DNA from 3 places in the Sphingomonas sp. 2378 genome. Region 1 is predicted to be linked to each of the others. Evidence: riboswitches for the same ligand, from Rfam matches in the RefSeq annotation. Region 1 holds a riboswitch; each other region holds the start of a gene.

Region 1 (5,371 bases):
TCGCCAGCCGCCGCTCCGCCGCCGGGGTCGCGGACAGCTTCGCCCAGCCCGCCACCTTGTCCACCACCGCCGCGATGCGTTCCGGCTCGGCGCGGTGGAGGCGTAGCGCCACGTCGAAATCGGGGTCGCGCGTCCCCGGCTGCTTGAAGCTGACCACGCCCGCGAACAGCCGTCCGTCGATCTCCGGCAGGACGACATGCATGGCAAGGTCGGCGGGCGACAGGCCGCGTGGCGAGCCATGCCAGCCCTCGCGATCGCTGGTGGCGAGTGCCACCTGAAACACCGGCACGCCTGCGCCGTCGAGCGGGGTGGTGTCGTCCTCGCCGCGTGCGGAAAAGGCGGTGGCGTTGACGATCGCGGCGGGGGTGAGGGCCTTGGCCCAGCGCGTGATCCAGGGGCCCGCGCCCTCGGCTTTCAGCGAGGGAACAAAAAGGGCGATGGTGTCGAAGCCGCGTTCGCCCAACGCTGTGTGGAGCGCGGCGATGGGTTCCAGATCTGCGGCGGCGAGATAGGCGCGGTAGAAGACGATCAGAACTCGGGGGCGGGTTGCGGTCAGCAGGGTTGCGGCGGGACAGTGCAAAACGTCTGGGGTCCAACCACCAACCGGCGCCAATTCAAAGCCCCTCTCCCGGCAGGGGGAGGGGTTGGGGAGGGGCAAGGCCGCAGGCGACATCGCTTGGGGCGAGGGCCCTCCCCCATTCCCTCCCGCCTGCGGGAGGGGCGTGCTTGTGGCGAACGTACCAGCGAAAAGCCCCTCTCCCGGCAGGGGGAGGGGTTGGGGAGGGGCAAGAGCCACGGGCGACACTGCCGCCAACGCCGCCAAAGCCACCGCCGCCGCATCCGCCCCACCCGCATCGCACAGCACCGTCAACCGCCGCACCACCGCCTCATCGACAGTGGATGCCGCCATCAACCGCCGGTCCTCGCGCCCATCCGCCGCCAGCACGGCGAGCGCGATACCCCGCTCGCGCGCCAGCCGTTCGACTTCGCGCAGGCCGTAATCCCAGTACGCCGCCCCGCCGATCAGCCGGATCAGGATCGCCTTCGCATGAACCAAAGTCCGCTCGACATAGGTGTCGACCGACAGCGGATGGACCAAAGCCGCCAGATTGGCGAGCCGCAGCGACCAGGGAAATCCCCCCGCCCGCCAGCCCGCCGCAAAGGCGCTGAGATCGCTGTCGGAGAAGGACAGCACGACCACGTCACCGGGGCGCTGCCCCAGATCCTGTGGAACCGCCTGTTCCTCCAGCCCATGGCTCTCGCGAAAGACGAGATGCACCGCGTTCAGCCCTTCAGCACGGCCTCGATCGCAGGCCGGTCGATCCGGTCATGCTCGGCGATGACGACCAGACGGGTGCCGCGCGGCTCGCCTGCGGCCCAGGGGCGGTCGTAATTCGTCCGCACCCGGCGACCAACCGCCTGCACCAGCAAGCGCATCGGCTTACCCGCGACCGCCGCATAGCCCTTCACGCGCAGGATATCCTGCTGTTCGGCCAGCGTGACGATGCGCGCGGCGATCACTTCGGGGCTATCCACCTCGCCCAGCATCACCGAGATGCTGTCGAAATCGTCATGCTCGTGATCGTCCGCGCCGTCATGGTGCGAAGGGCGCGCGGCGATGTCGTCCTCGGCGGCGGCTTCCAGCCCCAGCACGATCTCGGCGGAGACGATACCGTCCACCGCCTCGACCATCGGCAGCGGGCGGGGGGCTTCGGCGGCGATGATTTCGCGCGCCCTGGCGACGCCTTCCGGCCCGGCGAGATCGGCCTTGGTGAGCAGCACGAGGTCGGCGCAGGCCAACTGGTCCTCGAACACTTCCGACAGCGGCGTTTCATGGTCGAGGCTGGGGTCGGCGGCGCGCTGGGCCTCCACCGCATCCAGATCGGGGGCGAAGCGGCCCGCCGCGACGGCTTCCGCATCGGCGAGCGCCACCACACCGTCCACCGTGATCCGCGAGCGGATGGCGGGCCAGTCGAACGCCTTCAAGAGCGGCTTGGGCAGCGCCAGCCCCGAGGTCTCGATCAGGATGTGATCGGGGCGCGGCTCCATCGCCAGCAGCTTCTCCACCGTGGGAATGAAGTCGTCGGCGACGGTGCAGCAGATGCAGCCATTGGCCAGTTCGACGATATTCTCCGCCGGACAGTCGGGGATGGCGCAGGACTGGAGGATGTCGCCATCGACGCCCAGCGTGCCGAACTCGTTGACCACCACCGCCAGGCGACGACCGCCCGCGTTGCGGATCAGATGGCTGATGAGCGTGGTCTTGCCCGCGCCCAGAAAGCCGGTGACGATGGTGACGGGGACCTTTGAAAGATCGCGCAAAACAATTCTCCGACGCGCCGGACGAGCGAGCACGGCATGGGGCGGATCGCCGGAGCGGTGACGGACGGGCGCGACATTGCATCCATCCCGCTGACCGGCGACCGATGCGGCCCCGGCCGCATGGCTTCGTCGCTCTCCGACGGAGAACCGTGCCCCGACCATCCCCTGGGTCCAGGCAAGAGCGACCATGACGCCGGCAGGTCTCCTGGCTCGCGGGTCGAAGCAAGGGGATGCGCCTTCCCGGATCACTCCAGTGGCCGTGCCTCAATGGGCACCAGCATCGCTCGCTCACCGCTTACAGTTGCAGGGACAGCCGGGGATTTGCACCCCATTCCCGTTTGAAGCCCTTGCGGGCACCGGCGCGATCTTCGGAGACTTTCGCCCCCGATGTGCGGCATTTATCCCGCCGCGCCGGGCTTGGCAATTCGCGCCTCCATCGCCGCGAACCCGCGCCAGCGATAGAGGAGGAAACTCGCCCCCCAGCAAAGGACGAACAGCCCGACGATCGCAAAGCCCAGCACGTTGAAATGCTCGGACAGCGCGCCCGCATAACGGAACGGCCCCGCCGTCCAGCCGAACCGCTCGGCCAGCAGGGCGGTCGCCTGAATCCCCCCGATCACCAGCGCCACCAAGGCAGAAACCAGCGTGATCGTCATATTATAGTAGAGCTTGCGCAGCGGATGAACGAACGCCCACTCATAGGCCCCCAGCATCACCAGCCCGTCGGCGGTGTCGATCAACGCCATGCCGACCGCGAACAGCACGGGGAAGACCAGGATCGTCGCCAGCGACACGCCATCGGCGGCATGTGCCCCGGAAAGCCCCAGAATGGCCACCTCGGTCGCGGTGTCGAAGCCCAGCCCGAACAGAAAGCCGAGCGGGGCCATATGCCAGCTTCGCCGGATCAGGCGGAACAGCGGGCGGAACAGCCGCGACAGCGGCCCCTGCCCGGAAAACAGCATGTCGGCGTCGGCCTCCGCCATCGGCTCGCCGCGCGCCACCCGGCGGAACCGGGTCCAGACGTCGCGCAGGATGATGAGGTTCATGATCGCGATGGCGAACAGGAAACTGGCCGAGACGATGGTGGCGATGGTTCCGCCGCTCTGCCCGAACGCCTCGAAATCGGCGAGCGTGCTGGCGGCGAGCGCCACGGTGGTCGCCGCGATCAGTACGATGGCGGAATGGCCGATCGCGAACCACAGGCCGACCGCGATGGGTCGCTGGCCATCCTGCATCAGCTTGCGGGTGACATTGTCGATGGCGGCGATGTGATCGGCATCGACCGCGTGGCGCAGCCCCAGGCTATAGGCGAGCAGGGCGGTGCCCAGCATCAGGCTGTTGCCCGCGAACACGCTCAGCGCCCAGCCCCAGACGGCGATATTGACGATAATCAGCGCGCCCATCAACAGCGCGACCCGCTTTTTCAGCGGCAACCGGGCGCGGGGGGCTCCGGCAGGATGGTTGGACATGGGTGATACCCCTGGCGTCATTGCGACAAAGGCCGAACTCCGCGATCGCGGTCACCATCCCGCCCCACGGACGCACGCCGGGCAAGATGGCCGATTCGTATCGGCCGATGGGCGTCGCTCGCATGATACAATATATCCTGGCCATGACCATCCCCTGGATCGCGGCAAGAGCGACTCGCACCGGCAGGTCTCCTGGCTTGCGGGTCGAAGCGTCGGCGATGCGGCCTTCCCGGATGGCTCCAGTGGCTGTTCCCCGTTGGCAGGAACCGGCATCGCTCGCTCACCGCTTACAGTTGCAGGGACAGCTATGGATTTGCACCATATTCCCGTTTCAAGCCCCGAAGGGCACCGGCGCGAAAGACCGGTCTGGGCTGAAAGCCCGTTCCGGTCGTCATGGGGATAGTCTGCGGCGGATGGAGGCGCAAACGGCTTTATCCGGCGGCGTGCGCGGCTTAATCGACATCCATGATAAGGAAAGCGATGCGCCGATGGACACCGGCGGCGGCCTGTCTGGTCGCGGCCTGCTCCGGCGGGAACTACCGGCCGGTCAGCGATTATCCGGTGCGGATCGGCAAGCCCTATTCGGTGCGCGGCGTCACCTATGTCCCCGCCGAGGACGCGACCTACGACATGTTGGGCTATGCCAGTTGGTATGGCGGCGAATCGGGCAAGCGCACCGCGAATGGCGAACGCTTCCGCCCAGGCTGGGCGACGGCGGCGCATACGACTTTGCCGCTGCCCAGCTATGTCGAGGTGACGGCGCTGGACACCGGGCGGCGGATCATCGTGCGGGTCAACGATCGCGGGCCGTTCGCCGGATCGTCGCGGATCATCGACCTGTCACGCGGCGCGGCGGAGCAACTGGGCCTGCGCGCGGTGGGCAGGGCGGCGGTGCGGGTCCGGCGGGTCGAGCCGGACGAAAAGGACCGCGAACGCCTGCGCCACGGCAAGGCGGCGCGGCCATTGCCTCCGGTAACGGATGCGGTGCGGGCGAATTTGCTGTCGCAGATCACGGCGGCGGGGATGACGGTGCGGTAACGCCCAATCCTCCCCAAGCTTGCTTGGGGAGGGGGACCGCTCGCGTCAGCGAGTGGTGGAGGGGCAAACGCCCCTCGCCCCTCCACCACCGCTGCGCGGCGGTCCCCCTCCCCGCGCTTTGCGCAGGGAGGAATGGGCATGGCGAAAGAACGGGCTTCCGCCCGCTCCGCCGTCATCCGCCCATGTAGGAAGAAGATTGGTCGGGGCGACAGGATTCGAACCTGCGACCCCCACACCCCCAGTGTGATGCGCTACCAGGCTGCGCTACGCCCCGACCGAGCGGCGGCCTCTAGGCGGGTTTTCCGTGGGATGCAAGCCTTGATGTTGCGACGGTGCCGACACCACATCCGGCTCTCCATTGCGCCTGTCCGCCTGCGATGGTAGCGGGCAGGCTATCCGACATGGGGGCTTGTCGATCGTCATCGGTCGGCCGGTGCCCGTGCCCATTCAGCATAGACGGGTCCGAATGTTCATTCCCTTCACCGCCCAGGCAACCACCGGGGCCGCCGCGTCCAGCGGCGCCGCCTCGTTCCTCAGCCTCG
Region 2 (5,371 bases), on a different contig from region 1:
CCCGTGACGGCAAGACCTTGCTGACCGGCGGCGCGCCCAATTTCACCCGTGCGCCGACCGACAATGATGTGGGTGCTGGCGTGCCCAAGAGCCATGCGATGTGGCAATATTTCTCCGAGCATCGCCGCCTCGACCATATCCAGCGCGAGGGCAACGCCATCGTCGTCGATCACGACATGGGCGTGGGATCGGTCAAGATGCGGACCCGCTGGACCATGGCTCCCGACGGCAGCGCGACCGCGACGGTGCGCTTCACGCCGCTCCGCGCGACATTGCCCGATCCCTTGCGCGTCGGCCTCGCCTTCGCGACGCCGGGGCAGCAATTCGGCCAGGTGAGCTGGTTCGGGCGCGGCCCCTGGGAAAGCTATGCCGACCGCAAGACCGGCGCGAGCATCGCCCGCTGGAGCGGCGCGCTGGCGGACCAGTATCACGACTATGCCCGCCCGCAGGAGAGCGGCAACAAGACCGATGTTCGCTGGGTGCAACTGACCGGCACGGGCGTGGGGCTCCGGGTGACGGGGGCGCAGCCGCTGTCGGTGAACGCCCTGCCCTTCCCCTATGCCGACCTCGCGATGAAGCCGCCGGGCAAGGCGCATAGTTCGGATATCCGCCCGCATGGCGACGGCACGCTGCTGATCGACGCCGCGCAGGCCGGGGTCGGGGGCGATACCGGCTGGAACCTCGATGGCCGCGCGCACATGCCCTATCGCATCGCGCTCCAGCCGCTGACCTACAGCTTCACGATCGGAGCCGCCCAGTGAAGCGACTTGCCCTCCTCGCCCTGTCGCTGACCACCTCGCCCTTGGCGGCGCAGACCGTGCCCGACCGGATCGCCACGTCGCTGGCGCTTCGCGACCAGTGGCAATGGCTGACCCGCGATATCGCCTCGCCCGCCGAATGGGATGCGGACGGGCGGCATTTCCATTATCGCAAGACGGTGGCGGGCGGCTTCGCCTTTGTCGATGTCGACGCCGCCACCCGCGCCAAGGCTCCCGCCTTCGACGCCGCCGCGCTCGCCCCCGCGCTGTCCAAGGTGACGGGCAAGCCGGTCGAACCTTCCCGCCTCCCCTTCGAGCATTTCGCCTATTCGCCCGACCGCACGGCGATCCGTTTCTCGATCGGTTATGACGACACCGTCTATCGCTGCACCGTCATCCGACCGGTCTGCACCATCGTCCCGCCCGAGAACCCTGCCCGCCCGCGCGGATTTGGCGTGGTGCGCGACCTGCGTATTCCCGCCGACAACCATCCCCGCCTTTCCCCCGATGGCAGGCTGGAGGCGCTGGTCCTCGACGACAATCTGGTCGTGCGGACCGCGAATGGCGGCAAGGAGGTCTGGCGCTCCCAGGACGGCAGCCCCGCCAATTTCTACGACCCCGAAACCATCGCCTGGAGCCCCGACGGCCGGCATATCGCGCTCCAGCGCGTCCGCCCCGGCTATGCCCGCATGGTCACCCGCGTCCTCGCCGCGCCGCCGGGCAAGGTCCACCCCGAGGTCGTCCAGCAACTCTATCCCAAGCCCGGCGATGCCGTGGATCAGGAATCGCCCGTCCTGTTCCGCGTCGCGGACGGCCAGCGGACCGAGATCGACCCGGCGCTGTTCGCGGGTGCCTATACCCTGTCCGCCCCCGAATGGCGCGCGGACAGCAGGAGTTTCGCCTTTGACGATCTGAAACGCGGCTTCGGCGAAGCGAAGATCATCGCGGTCGATGCCGACACCGGCGCGGCCCATGCCGCCGTCACCGAAAGCGCGAAGACCTTCGTCTTCCGCGACCGCATCTGGTCGCACGACGTGAAGGGGCTGGGCCGCGAAATCCTCTGGGCGTCGGAGCGGGACGGATGGCGGCATCTCTATCTGATCGACGGCGCGACCGGCCGCGTCGTCCGCCAGATCACCAAAGGCAACTGGGTCGTCCGCGACATTGCCAAGGTCGATGACGAGAAGCGGCAAATCTGGTTCTCGGCCAGCGGCTTCGTGCCGGGCGAAGACCCCTATTACAAACACTGGTTCCGGGTGGATTTCGACGGCCGCAACCTGACCCGGCTGACGCGCGAGAATGCGACTCACGAAGTCCGCTTCTCTCCCGACATGACCACTTACGTCGACGTCTTCTCCCGCACCGACCTGCCGGAGACGATGGAATGGCGTGACGCCCGCGATGGCCACCTGATCCAGACGCTGGAAAAGGGCGACATCACCGCGCTGACCGCCGCCGGGTTCCGCCCGCCCGAACGCTTCACCGCCAAGGGCCGCGACGGCAAGACCGATATCTACGGCCTGGTCGTCCGCCCACGCGACTATGACCCGGCCAGGCGCTATCCGGTGATCGAGAACATCTATGCCGGACCGCACGACAGTTTCGTGCCCAAGGGCTTCTGGCCGTTCGGCGCTTTCTCCGGCGGCGACAAGGTCATGGGGATGCAGCAGCTCGCCGATCTGGGCTTCATCGTCGTGATGATCGACGGCATGGGCACCGCCAACCGCTCCAAGGCCTTTCACGACGTCGCCTGGAAGAACCTGGCCGATAGCGGCTTTCCCGATCGCATCGCCTGGATGAAGGCGCTGAACGCGAAGGACCCCGCCGCCGATATCACCCGCGTCGGTATCTATGGCGGCTCGGCGGGCGGGCAGAGCACACTGAATGCGCTGCTCTTCCACCCCGAATTCTACAAGGCCGGGGTCGCCTATGCCGGGTGTTTCGACAACCGGATGGACAAGATCGACTGGAACGAACAATGGCTCGGCTATCCGGTCGACCGGAGTTATCTGGACGCCTCGGGCGTGGTCCATGCCGGGCAGTTGCAGGGCAAGCTGATGCTGGTCGTCGGCGAGCAGGATTCCAACGTCGATCCCGCCAGCACGACGCAGGTCGTCGATGCGCTGATCAAGGCGGACAAGGATTTCGACCTGCTGGTCGTCCCCGGCGGCGAGCATACCGCCGGGCGCTCCACCGGCCCGGTCGCATATGCCATGCGGCGGCAATATGCGTTCTTCCTGAAGGCTCTGCGCGGCGAGGAGTGAGTTTCTTCCGCATATCGTGCGCACCACCCCGGCGCAGGCCGGGGTCCAGTTTCGGCGCACAATGGAGCGCACCACATCGCGAACGGCGCCTGGACCACGGCCTGCGCCGGGGTGGAAAAGAGGAGGAAGGGGCCGGAAGGAAAGAATTGCCTCCCCTCCTCCACACGCCTATCGCTCCTCCCGCGACAGGTTCCCCTTGGCGGGGGATGAAAAGGGAATGGGGTGCGATGCCCCGGCTGCCCCTGCAACTGTAAGCGGCGAGCCGTTCGCCATCACGCCATTGGGGGCAGAACACCCCTGAGAAGGCGGCGGACCGGCCCCGACCCGCGAGCCAGGAGACCTGCCCGTCGCGGTCGTCCTTCGACCGGTCAGGGTGTGCCGGACGGACGGGGGTTTCCCCTCGCGCGGGCGACGGCGCTTTGTGGAGAATGCCCCGTGACCGAGTCCGTCCCATGCTGAAACCCGCCACCAACGGCCCCGCCGTGGTCGCCTGCAACACCTGTCGCCTGTCCGACGACGTGCGCGAGAATGACGACGGCAAGCGCGGCGGCGCGCTGCTGGTCGAGGCGTTGCGCCGCGTCCAGGCCTCCGACCCCGCTTATGCCGAGGTGGCGGTCGAGGAGATGCCCTGCCTGTTCGCCTGCCAGTCCTTCTGCACCGTCCATCTGCGCTGCCCCGGCAAGGTCGGCTATGTCATGGGCAAGTTCGCCCCCGATGACGATGCCGCCCGCGCCATCCTGGACTATGCGCGGGCCTATGCCGCCAGCGACTGGGGGCAGGTGCCGTACAAGCAATGGCCGCAAGGGGTGAAGGGCCATTTCCTCACCCGCACGCCGCCCGAAGGATTCGTCGTCGAATGAAGGCTTTCCCCACCGTCGCCGCGTTCGAGGCGGCACTGGCCACCTTGCCCGAACCCGATGCGGCCGCCCGTGACGCGGCGACCGCACGGCAGGGCCAGTTGACCAAGCCCCCCGGCTCGCTGGGCCGGTTGGAGGAGATCGCGATCTTCCTCGCCGGATGGCAAGGCCGCGAGCGTCCCCGGATCGAACGGGGCCGCGCCGTCATTTTCGCCGGGAATCACGGCGTCGTCGCGCGCGGGGTCAGCGCCTTTCCGGCGGAGGTGACCGCGCAGATGGTCGCCAATTTCGCCGCCGGAGGAGCCGCGATCAACGCGCTGGCGGCGGCGGCGGGGCTGGCGCTGTCGGTGGTGCCACTCGATCTCGACCGGCCCACCATGGACTTCACCACCGCACCGGCGATGAGCGAGGCGGAATGCCTCGCCGCGCTGAACGCCGGGGCCGACGCGGTGGGCGATGCCGACCTGCTGGTGCTGGGCGAGATGGGGATCGGCAACACCACCCCCGCCGCCGCGCTCGCCGCCGCCAGTTTTGGAGGCGATGCGTCCGACTGGGTCGGCCCCGGCACCGGCGTCGATGCGCAAGGCCTGTCGCGCAAGGCTGTCGCCGTGGCCGATGGCCTGTCCCTGCACCGCGACCATCTGGGCAGCGCCTTTGAAATCCTGCGCCATCTGGGCGGGCGGGAGATTGCGGCGATCGCGGGCGCGGTGCTGGCCGCGCGGGCGAAGCGCGTACCCATCGTGCTGGACGGCTTCATCGGCACCGCCGCGATCGCCCCGCTCGCTTTCGCCAATCCCGGGATCGCCGCCCATTGCCTGGCGGGCCATTGCTCCGCCGAGCCGGGGCATGTCCGACTGCTCGACCGGCTGGGGCTGACGCCGATCCTGTCGCTCGACATGCGGCTGGGCGAGGGTAGCGGCGCGGCGGTGGCGGTGCAGGTGATCCGATCGGCGCTGGCCGCGCATGACGGCATGGCGACCTTTGCCGAAGCGGGGGTCGCCACCGCGTGACCGGGTTCCGCCTCCATCTGCTTCGTCACGGCGAGCCCGAACTGACGGGGCGGATGCTGGGGCGGACCGACAGCCCGGCGACGGCACGGGGCCTCGCCGCCTGTGTCGAGCGCGCGCGCGGGGTGGAGGTCGTGCGACGGATCGGCTCCGACCTGTCGAGAGCCCGCGCCTGCGCCGAGGCGATCGGCCCGACCGAGATCGATCCCCGCTGGCGCGAACTGGACTTTGGCGACTGGGACGGACTGGCCCCCGACGCGATCGACCGGGCCGCGCTCGATCGTTTCTGGCATGACCCCGACGACGCCCCGCCCCCCGGCGGCGAGCGCTGGTCCGATCTGGTGGCGCGGGTCACCGCCGCCATCGCCGACTTGCAGCCCGAGCCCACATTGATCGTCACCCATGGCGGGGCGATGCGCGCCGCCTTGCATGTGCTGTGCGGCTTCGACTTCCGCGCCGTCTGGGCCTTCGCCCTGCCCTATGCC
Region 3 (5,371 bases), on a different contig from region 1:
GACCAGGCCCGCCTGCTCCAGCCAGCGCGGATGCGACGATGCGCGGTCGATCGCAATTCGCCGCAATCCCGCATCGCCGCTCCATTCGACGGTGCGGGTGCCCCGTGCCAGGCGCGCCAGCCGGTCCAGCGCGACGGGTTCGCCCGCCTGCCCCGCATAGGCCCGCATCGCCTCGGGCGGCGCGGCGCTCCCCGCAAAGGCATGTCCCGGATCAACCGACAGCCAACCGCTGACGATCCAGGTGGTCAGCATCACACCGCCCAGCAGCCCGCTGACATGGTGCCAGAGCATCCAGCCGCGATAGGGGCTCACCCGCCCGCCGCGATAGCGCCGCCGCCCCGCCCGGAGGCGCAGGATGCCGATCCACATGCCGGTCAACGCCACTGCGATGCACGGCCCCGACACCCACATCACCACCTGCCGCCACAGCCCGCCGTCACGGCGCAGCACCGTGGGGTAGATCCAGTGCGGCACCGAGCCGAGCCAGTTCCAGAAACGCTGATCCCACGTCGTCCGCTGCACCACCTGCCCGGTCAGGCTGGAGACATAAAGCTCGGTCCCGGCGGCATCGGCCAGTGCGACCTTCCACAGGGGGCGGTGCCGGTCGAAACCGCCCGCCACCGTCCACTGGTCATGCCCGATCGGCGCGACCCCGCGCACCGCCGCCCGGCCGAAGCGCGCGGCCACGCGGCGGGCATAGGCGGCATCGACGGCAGCGGGCGCGGAACCCGCCTCCGCCGACTGGATGCGCGTCTCCCCCTCCGCCCCCTCGATCCGCCAGACGGGGGTGTCGTCGCGCATCTCCAGCATGATCCGCCGGGCACCACCCTCGCCTCGCGGCGCGATATCGACCCGGCTCCAGTCGATCGGCGTCGCCCCCGCCCAGCCTTGCGCGGGCGACAGCGCGGGATAGGGCACGTATAGCATCACCAGCCCGCTCGCGAACCACATCGCGAAGAACAGGCAGGCGACGATCCCCGCCCAGCGATGCACGAGGAAGGCCAGCCGCACGGCCGACCTTCCCCAGGCACGGTCAGAACGCCGCACGGATGCCCATGTCCAGCGCGCGCGGCCGCCCCAATAGCCATTGCTGGTCGCCATAGGCGGTGACCGCATAGGCCTTGTCGAACAGGTTATAGACCCGCAGGTCCAGCGCGAGGCGCGGGCTCAGCGTATAGGACAGGGTGCCGTCCACCGTCGCATAGCCGGGTATGCGAAAGACATTGCCATTGTCCGAGAAGCGCGGCCCCACATAACGCAGCCCGGCCCGCGCCTGCACCTTGGCCGATGCATCCCAGCGCAGCCAGAGATTGCCCAGCGTCTCGGGCACGTTCGGCGGGGTGCGGCCGGTATAATCGACGCCGCTCGACCGGAAATCGTCGAACCGCGCATCCAGGACGGTGCCGTTGGCGTCGATCCCGAATCCTCGTGGCAGATCGACCGACACCGCCGCCTCGATCCCCTGGGCCGATCGCTGCCCCACCTGCTCGACGGGGCTCGACAGGGTACGCTGCGCCAGCAGCCCGGTCTTCACGATCCGATAGGCCGCCAGCGTCGCGCTGCCCCGGCCACCCAGGAACAGCCATTTGGCCCCCGCCTCGACCTGATGGCCGCGCGCGTTGCTGAATCCCACCTGCCCGGTCGACACCGTGGTCAACGTGCCCAGCGGATCGACGCCGGTGGCATATTGGGCATAGAGCGACAGGGTCGGCACCGGTTGATAGACGACGCCCGCCCGCCAGGTCGCATTGTGGAAGGTCTTTTCGAAGACGAAGCTGTCGGTCCGCGTCCCGCCCGGATAGGCGATGGCCCAGCGACGGACCTGATTCTCCTCATAGCGGAAGCCGCCGATCACCGACCATTTCGCCCCCAGCGTCACCCGGTCCTCGGCAAAGACCGCCAGCGCGGTCGTGCGGGTGCGGTATCGGGGCGCGATCCCCTGCGTATCGAGGAAGCGGCCGGGATCGAAGGCGAAGGGATCGACCGCATCGACTTGCGCGTCCGACCCGAAGTCGTTCTCATGGGTGAAGCGGACCAGATTGGCCTCCCCGCCCACCACCAGCGCATTGGTGATGCCGGGGGCAAGCCCGGTCCGCCACGTCACGCTCGCCTGATCGCCCCATTGGGTCTGGTCGTGACGGATGCCGTAATTGCTGCTCCGCCGGATCGTGCCGGGGGTGCCGGTCGAACCATCCGTGCAGGTGCCGCCCGCGCCCACCCAGCAATAATTCTCCAGATTGCGCCAGAAGCGATCGCTGGTCAGATAATAGGCGATGTTGGACAGGCTGATCACCGCACTCGGCGTCCAATCGATCTGGACCGAGGCGCGGTCGTCGCGGAACCGCATCCGCCCATCACCGACATTATAGTTGCGGTCGCGTACTCGAAGGTCGAGCCGCCCGTCGATCAGCGGCGTCCCGAAATAGCCGATCGGCCGCTGGTCGCCATGATCGCCCCGCACCGTGACCGCGAACATCGGCGAGGGCGTCCATTTCAGCGTCCCCGACAAGGCGACGCTGTCCGAATGCCCGCGATCGACATAGCCGTCCGAACGGCGATAGCTGGCATCGACGCGATAGCCCAGCGCCTCCCCCAACGGTCCGCCGATCCCGGCGGCGGCGCGGACACTGTCCTGTGCGCCATAGCCGATCTCGGCCTGACCATGCGTTTGCGCCGTGGGTTTGCGCATCACGACGTTGACCGCGCCGCCCAGCGCGCCCTGGCCGTAGAGGACCGAGGCGGGACCGCTCAGCACGTCGATCCGCTCGACCATCCAGGGATCGGTCGGGAAGGTGATCGTCCCCGCCGCCGGGAACAGCCGCACCCCGTCGATCAGTTGCAGCACCGATCCCTGCCCCGAAAAGCCCCGCGCCGACAGCGCGGTGCCGCCATTGCCGGGATTGGCGACACTGGCGATGCCCGGCGCACGCGTGGTCGCATCGACGATCGACAGGTCACCCCGCGCGCGGATCGTCTCGCCATCCAGCGACGCGATACTGGCAGGGGTCTCCAGCGGGGTCAGGCCCAGCCGACTGGCCGTGCCGTTGGGCGTATCCAGCGCCTGTTTATCGCGTGTGCCGACGACCAGCACGGTGGCATCGGCCCCCTGCCCCTCTACCTTTTGCGCCCAGGCGGGTCCCGTCCCCAGGACAAGCGCCGCGCCACCCCACAGGCCCAGATGGACCGCTCCGAATCTGTAATGATATAACATACAATTGCCCATAGCGTCTCGTCGCAAACAAGCCGAGGCTTTTCCGTTCGTCTCCGAACGGCCGGATGCCATGCGTACTGGACGCTCTTCCGCACTCGCCATGGCAAACCATTGCGCCTCCGCCATCGTTGGCGTCGCTCGTCGGAAAAGACCTTAGCCTCGGCCATCCCCTGGACCAGGCATGAGCGACCTGACGCCGGCAGGTCTCCTGGCTCACGGGTCATCGCGGCATACGCGCCTTCCCAGGTCACCCCAGTGGCTGGACCGGCCATCGCCGCCCCGTGCGTATCCGCTCACCGCTTACAGTTGCAGGGACAGCCCCGGATTCGGGCGTCGCCGCCCTCACCGCGTTCCCTTTTAATCCCCCTTGTCGGGAGAACCGGCGCGATCATTGCCGGATTATTCCGGCGTCGCATCGGTAGGGGGCTGGCGGCAGCGGCGTCAAGGGTGATGAGCATCGCGCCGAGCCGCGCTATGACGGCATGATGGCACGCAAGACCCGCTATCTGACCGCCACCATGGCCGATGGCTATGTGAAGACGATCGGCCCGACCGCCGCGCCCTTCACCCATTATTGGCGGATCGTCGCCGATCTGGGCGGTGGTCGTACCGAAGTCTTTTGGGGCCATGCCAAGTCGCGCAAGGACGCCAAGGCGAACGATGCCGCCATGGCCGAGGCGATGCGCCAGCGGGGCTGGCTCGGCTATGCGTTCGAGGTCGTCGAGCTGGTCGAGTCCGGCGAACCGCCCGAAGACATGGCCCCCTCCGGCGGAAAGACGCGCCGCCGCCGCTGACCCGCCGACCCCAAGATGATGATTTTGTCATGATGGGGGTTTACGCCCGCGCACCTCATGACTATTGCGACTGCATATCAATAGAAGATTGGGGAACGACATGCTGGCTGGTTCGGCATTGAAGACGCTTGCGCTCGCTCTGTCGGGGGTGGCGGCACCGGCGCTGGCCGAGGGGGCCCGGCCCATCGTCGCGGACCGTGCCACGCCGTCGACCGACAATGGAGCGGGGGACCAGACCGGCAACGACATCGTCGTGCTCGGCAAAAGCTATGGCCGCGAGGTCGGCAAGACCGTGACCCCGCTCAAGGACATTCCCAACACCGTCACGGTGATCGAGCGCGACCAGATCGAGGCGCAGAATCTGTTCACGCTGGAAGATGCGCTGACCGCGACCAACGGCATCACCGTCAACGGCGTGGGCAGCGAGGACCCGTCCTATTTCTCGCGCGGTTTCGCGATCAACAATTACCTGATCGACGGTGTCCCGACCTTCGCCCTCGCCTTCCCCGCCGTGGTGCCCGACCTGTTCTTCTATGACCGGGTCGAGGTGCTGCGCGGTCCCGCAGGGCTGTTCAGCGGCGCGGGCAATCCGGCGGGCAGCATCAACCTGGTCCGCAAACGCCCGCTCGACACCGCGCGGGTGCAGGCGGTGGCGGGGCTGGGCAGCTTCGACAATGTCCGGCTGGAGCTGGACGCGTCGCTCCCCGCCAGCGAGCGGCTGGGGTTCCGCTTCGGGGTCATGGGCCAGGATCAGGACCAGTTCTTCGACACCGCGCACCGCAACCGCGTCGCCGCCTATGCCACGGGCGCGCTCAAGATCGGCGAGCGCACCACCCTGACGGTCGGGGGCAATTACGACCGCTTCCGCCCCGCGATCCAGTCGGGCCTGCCCGGCTATGCGGGCGGCAGCGATGGCAGCGACGGGCGGCTGCTGTCGGTCGATCGCTCCACCTATCTGGGTGCGGAATGGAACCGGTTCGAATCCAGGACGTGGAGCGGGTTCGCCGAACTGGCGCACCGGGTCAGCGACCGCTGGACGCTGCGCGCGACCGGGCTCTATACCGATGTCGATCGCATCGACATCTACAGCTATATCGGCAGCCAGCCGGTGACCGCCGCCAATCAGGGCGTCACCAACCAGATCGCCTATCGCGGCGACAGCAAGCAACAGACCCGCGCCTTCGACTTCAATGCGATCGGCAGTTTTCCGCTTTTCGGCCGCGACCAGACGCTGATCCTGGGTTGGGATTATCAGGCCAGCTCGGGCACCTCCTATTATACCCGCCTGTCGAACTTTGCGACGATCAACGTCTTCGATCCCGTCTCGCCGCCCGAACCGGCGCTGAAGCCCTATGGCCCCTCGGCG

The links. A riboswitch is a leader RNA that binds a small molecule or an ion and turns the genes downstream of it on or off. The one in region 1 is predicted to bind cobalamin.
Region 2: it holds a riboswitch for cobalamin, as region 1 does, so the genes downstream of both, SM191_RS10500 (DUF1636 domain-containing protein) here and cobW (cobalamin biosynthesis protein CobW) in region 1, are expected to answer to the same signal.
Region 3: it holds a riboswitch for cobalamin, as region 1 does, so the genes downstream of both, SM191_RS13455 (TonB-dependent receptor) here and cobW (cobalamin biosynthesis protein CobW) in region 1, are expected to answer to the same signal.

What each region holds. Positions count from the first base shown of each region.
Region 1 covers NZ_JAXCMJ010000023.1:11,232-16,602, forward strand. Annotated here, with positions in the region: gene cobN (cobaltochelatase subunit CobN) at 1-1,279, opposite strand, end outside; gene cobW (cobalamin biosynthesis protein CobW) at 1,285-2,322, opposite strand; cobalamin riboswitch at 2,501-2,698, opposite strand; gene SM191_RS12245 (HoxN/HupN/NixA family nickel/cobalt transporter) at 2,721-3,791, opposite strand; cobalamin riboswitch at 3,957-4,159, opposite strand; gene SM191_RS12250 (septal ring lytic transglycosylase RlpA family protein) at 4,272-4,829, shown strand; tRNA gene SM191_RS12255 (tRNA-Pro) at 5,027-5,103, opposite strand; gene yajC (preprotein translocase subunit YajC) at 5,296-5,371, shown strand, end outside.
Region 2 covers NZ_JAXCMJ010000017.1:61,529-66,899, forward strand. Annotated here, with positions in the region: gene SM191_RS10490 (glycoside hydrolase family 2 TIM barrel-domain containing protein) at 1-761, shown strand, start outside; gene SM191_RS10495 (S9 family peptidase) at 758-3,022, shown strand; cobalamin riboswitch at 3,193-3,384, shown strand; gene SM191_RS10500 (DUF1636 domain-containing protein) at 3,475-3,882, shown strand; gene cobT (nicotinate-nucleotide--dimethylbenzimidazole phosphoribosyltransferase) at 3,879-4,889, shown strand; gene SM191_RS10510 (histidine phosphatase family protein) at 4,886-5,371, shown strand, end outside.
Region 3 covers NZ_JAXCMJ010000028.1:35,933-41,303, forward strand. Annotated here, with positions in the region: gene SM191_RS13450 (hypothetical protein) at 1-1,011, opposite strand, end outside; gene SM191_RS13455 (TonB-dependent receptor) at 1,034-3,211, opposite strand; cobalamin riboswitch at 3,393-3,610, opposite strand; gene SM191_RS13460 (hypothetical protein) at 3,697-4,005, shown strand; gene SM191_RS13465 (TonB-dependent siderophore receptor) at 4,106-5,371, shown strand, end outside.